2 regions of the Rhizobium sp. BK112 genome follow, and region 1 is predicted to be linked to the other one. Evidence: riboswitches for the same ligand, from Rfam matches in the RefSeq annotation. Region 1 holds a riboswitch; the other holds the start of a gene.
What was found. A riboswitch is a leader RNA that binds a small molecule or an ion and turns the genes downstream of it on or off. The one in region 1 is predicted to bind cobalamin.

Region 2: it holds a riboswitch for cobalamin, as region 1 does, so the genes downstream of both, FHT75_RS03950 (ABC transporter substrate-binding protein) here and cobU (bifunctional adenosylcobinamide kinase/adenosylcobinamide-phosphate guanylyltransferase) in region 1, are expected to answer to the same signal.

Annotation. Positions count from the first base shown of each region.
Region 1 is NZ_JACHYZ010000009.1:44,421-46,616, reverse strand. It holds gene cobW (cobalamin biosynthesis protein CobW) at 1-422, opposite strand, end outside; gene cobU (bifunctional adenosylcobinamide kinase/adenosylcobinamide-phosphate guanylyltransferase) at 427-936, opposite strand; cobalamin riboswitch at 1,158-1,554, opposite strand; gene FHT75_RS23130 (chloride channel protein) at 1,813-2,196, shown strand, end outside.
Region 2 is NZ_JACHYZ010000001.1:826,628-828,823, reverse strand. It holds gene FHT75_RS03950 (ABC transporter substrate-binding protein) at 1-944, opposite strand, end outside; cobalamin riboswitch at 1,126-1,376, opposite strand; gene blh (bifunctional sulfur transferase/dioxygenase Blh) at 1,651-2,196, opposite strand, start outside.

The DNA of each region.
Region 1 (2,196 bases):
CCGGCGGCAACGGCGGCGCTATCGACCACCGTGATGACGCCGTCGACGGTCACTTGCGTGCGGATATCGGGCCAGTTGAAAGCGGCGACCAGCGGCTGCGGCAGGGCGAGGCCCGAGGTTTCGATGACGATGTGGTCGGGCCGCTGTTCGCGCTCGAGCAGCTTCGTCATCGTCGGAATGAAATCGTCGGCGACAGTGCAGCAGATGCAACCATTGGTGAGTTCGATGATGTCGTCCTCGGTGCAATTCTCCGCGCCGCAGCCCTTCAGCACGTCACCGTCGACACCGAGATCGCCGAATTCGTTGATGATGAGCGCGATCTTCTTGCCGCCGGCATTGGTGAGCAGGTTGCGGATCATCGTGGTCTTGCCGGCGCCGAGGAAGCCGGTGATGACGGTTGCGGGAATTTTCTGCTGGTTCATGAACTTAACCCTTCATTTTCAGCGGCAGGCCTGCCGCGATGAAATAAACTTCGGCGGCCTTCGCCGCGATCGATTGGTGCAGCCGGCCGGCATGATCGCGGAAATCCCGCGCCATGCGATTGTCAGGCACGATGCCGAGGCCGACCTCGTTGGAAACGAAAACGAGCCGCGCCTTCGCGGCGGCCAGGAAATCGGCGAGCGCTGCAAATTCCGCCGCCATGTCGCGCTCCTCCATCATCAGATTGGTGACCCAGAGCGTCAGGCAGTCGATCAGCACGATGCGTCCCTCGCCGTCGATGGCGCCAAGCTTACCGACGAGATCGAGCGGCTCCTCATGCGTCGTCCAGGACGGACCGCGGTCGGCCTTGTGCTGAGTGATACGCGCCTGCATCTCCTCGTCCCAGGCCCGGCCGGTGGCAAGGTAGTGGCGGTCGAGGCCGGTCGCGGTGACGAGAGCTTCGGCGAAGCGGGATTTGCCGGAGCGCGCGCCGCCGAGGATGAAGATGGTGGTCATGCTCAGACGCTCCTCAGGGAGGGTGCGTAGCCGTGGCTTGTTCCGAGTGCACCTTTTTCGACTGCTGGGGGGACCGAGTATTCGACATAACCGGCCGAAAGCACTCCTCTTGCAGGGCTGCTTGGAGGCGTCGCGAGCGCCGCACCAGGCCGCGCTGAATTCAATCGTTCAGCCAAGACAACCTCCGTGCTGGCAACGGGCGTAGTGCCCAGGTGTGGGCTTCTGGCCCGGCACGTAATGGCAGGTCTCCTGGCTCGCGGTTATCGGCCGCGATCGGGGCAGACCGGAAACCGGTCGCCCTGATCGTGCCGGCGGATCATCCTCGCCTTCCCGGCTGCATTGGTGAAAAGGTGGACGATTCGTAGATTTAGAGGCGTCCGACCCCGGTTGATCACCATGCATCTCCAGTGGCTTTTCCGGCATATCGCCCATCCCGCCCGCTTGCATGATTGCAAGCCGCCGGCCGGAGGGGCTCGGTGCCGGATGGAAGACCCTGACCGCTCTACAGTCGCGGGGTCGGCTGTGATGAAGGCGCCCGGTTTGGGTCCGCCCCTTCACATTCCCTTTTCATCCGGAAGGGCGCAACACCGATCCGGAACCATCCGTTATGTCAGGATGGTCGGGCGACCATCCGTTGAGGGATGGTTAGGCAAGCCGGGGTGTGAAGTCAACCGGCCTTGACGGCCGGTCAGCTTCCGAGGAGATGGCCCAACCCTGTCAACACGACTTACTCTACCTAAAATATCGTCATTTATCAGAGGCTTACGTCATAAATATTTGTCCCGGGCGCCGGCTTTTCGCCGCAATTGCGTCGCAAGCGGACTGCGCGACCATCTCCGCCCTTGACCGGGCCTCTCCCCGCCTAGTTGTCTAGCCATGCTTATGAAATTGGATCGGCGCCGTTTCCGGGCGCTGCGTGTTTTCTTCGATCCGGGCCGCCTGCGGGCGCTGACCCGCCGCAGCGAGGTCGGCCTGTCACTGGCGGGCGCCGTCGTCGGCATCATCTCGGGTCTCGCCGTCACCGGTATGAGCTACGTCTCCAGTGAGTTGCATCAGCTGGTCTTCGGCATCGCCGATAGCGAGCGGCTGAGCTCATCCGAGATCGAGAACAAGATGCTGCTGCTCACCGCGCCCGTCATCGGCGGCGCTCTGCTCGGCCTGTTGCTCCTGGTGCTGGCGAAACGGCGCAAGAAGCCGATGGTCGACCCGATCGAAGCCAATGCGCTGCATGGCGGCCGTCTATCCTTGACCGACAGCATC
Region 2 (2,196 bases), on a different contig from region 1:
TTCATCGACTGCGCATCCATCATCACGAAGTGCCTGTTCCTGACGGCATCGAGTTCCCTGGTCACAGGGTCGTTCTCGAGAAAGTCAAGCTTGACCTTGGGATCGTCAGCCGCATAACGGCGGCGATCCATGGTCGCCAGCACGATCACCGCGGGGTTCGCCTGGGCGATGGTTTCCCAGCCGACCAGCGGCCATTCCTCTTCGGTTGTCACGACGTTCTTCGCGCCGATCGTCTTGAGGATATAGGCAGGTGCGCTGTTCTTGCCGGCAATGAAGGCGTCGCCGTTGACCTCCTTGCTGGAAAACCAGAAGACGACCGGCAGGCTCTTGCCCGTCGCGCCCGATATCGACGCCACGGCATCCGCCTCGCGCTTCCTCAGCTTGGAAATCAGCGCATCGCCGCGCTCCTTGACGTCGAAGATCTCCGAGAGTTCAGCGATTTCCCGGTAGATCAGGTCCATCGTGAACAGCTCCCCACGCACACCGTCGCCGCCATCGGTGTTGACCTTGGCGACGCAATCGGCCGGCGCGAGATAACTATTGATCCCGAGATCCTTGAACTGCTCCCGCTTGCCGACGGAGCCCTGCGCGCCGACATGCCATTCGAACTCGGCCGCCACGAGGTCGGGCTCCTGCCCGACGACGGATTCGAAGCTCGGATCGTTGTCGGCGAGGCGTTTTATCTTGCTGTTGGCCTCGGCATATTGCGGCAGGACAGGGCCAACCCAGACGGCGGTTCCGGCGATCTTGTCGGCAAGGCCGAGCGAGAACAGAATTTCAGTCATGCCCTGGCCGATCGAAACGATCCTGGCGGGCGCCTTCTGGAACGTCACCTGCTGGCCGCAATTGCTGACGGTCAGGGGATATTGGGTCGCGGCCAAGCTTGGTGCCGCAAGGCCGGCCAGCCCGAAGGTAAATGTCATGATGGCGAGAAATTGACGCATGAAAACCTCGATGATGGGAAAACAGGCACGGCCGCGCCGCGCGCATATACGCAACGCTGAAGTCACGCTGACGCGTAGACTAGCCGCGGGAGGCCCAATCGAGACGGATGCATGCCGATATCAGGCGAAGGTTCAGAAGGACAATCATGTCTGTTCCTTGTCCGGGCATCCCCGCCCGGTTGATTGGATCGCGATTGACGGCAGGTCTCCTGGCTTGCGGATATCCGTCTTTCATCCGCCTTCCCGCAATATCCGCAGTGGCGTGGCCTTTAGGCCAAGGGCATGATCGCTCCGCGATCAACCCCGAGATCGACAATCCGCTTACAGTTGCGGGGGCAGCCACGGTCTCGGTCCCTACTGGGTCGTCCTCACCGTGTTCCCTATTAATCCCCTTGGAGTCATCTTCAGGGAACCGTCTCCCCCAGTTACGTCGCCTGCCCGCGCGCCGTCAATGATTATTCAGAGGGCGCCGCACCACCGGCGGATAAATATATCGCGCGCATGGCTGCGCGCCGCCGTTCGGTGCGCAAACTGCCGGTGGCGGTCGGTTGACATTGCGGCGAAAAGCGCTTCCTTGCGATAAACTGCCTTGCCTATGAAGCAGTCGGGGAACATGGGTGCCGGCTGCTATTGGTGGGGATGACTTCGCCGGGGCTGCTATAGGAAGCACGCTTTGAACGATGCGGCGGTTGCCAGGGCCGCCCCGTCACAACGCATCCAGCGGAATCTTCAGATACCGCCGGCCGTTCTCCTCCGGCTCGGGCAGCCGCCCGCCGCGGATATTGACCTGCAGCGCGTGCAGCATCAGCTTCGGCTTCGGCAGCGTGCGGTCGCGCGCCTGGCGCAGCGCCACAAAGCCGGCCTCGTCGATGCCCGATATATGCGGATTGGCGCGCTTCTGGGCGGCAACCGTGCTTTCCCAGCGCGGGTGGCGGCCACCCGGCTGATAGTCGTGACCGGAAAACAGCCGGGTCTCCTCGGGCAGCGACAGGATCGCCTGGATCGTGTGCCAGAGGGCGCTGGCGCTGCCGCCCGGGAAATCCGTGCGGGCGGTGCCGGAATCCGGCGTGAACACCGTATCGTGCACGAAGGCGGCGTCGCCGATCACATAGGTGATCGAGGCGAGGGTGTGCCCGGGCGAAAACATCACGCGGGCCTTGAGCGTGCCGATCTCGAACGTCTCGCCATCGGCAAACAGCCGGTCCCATTGCGAGCCGTCGGTCGCGAGCGCCGGCCAATTGTAGATCTCCTT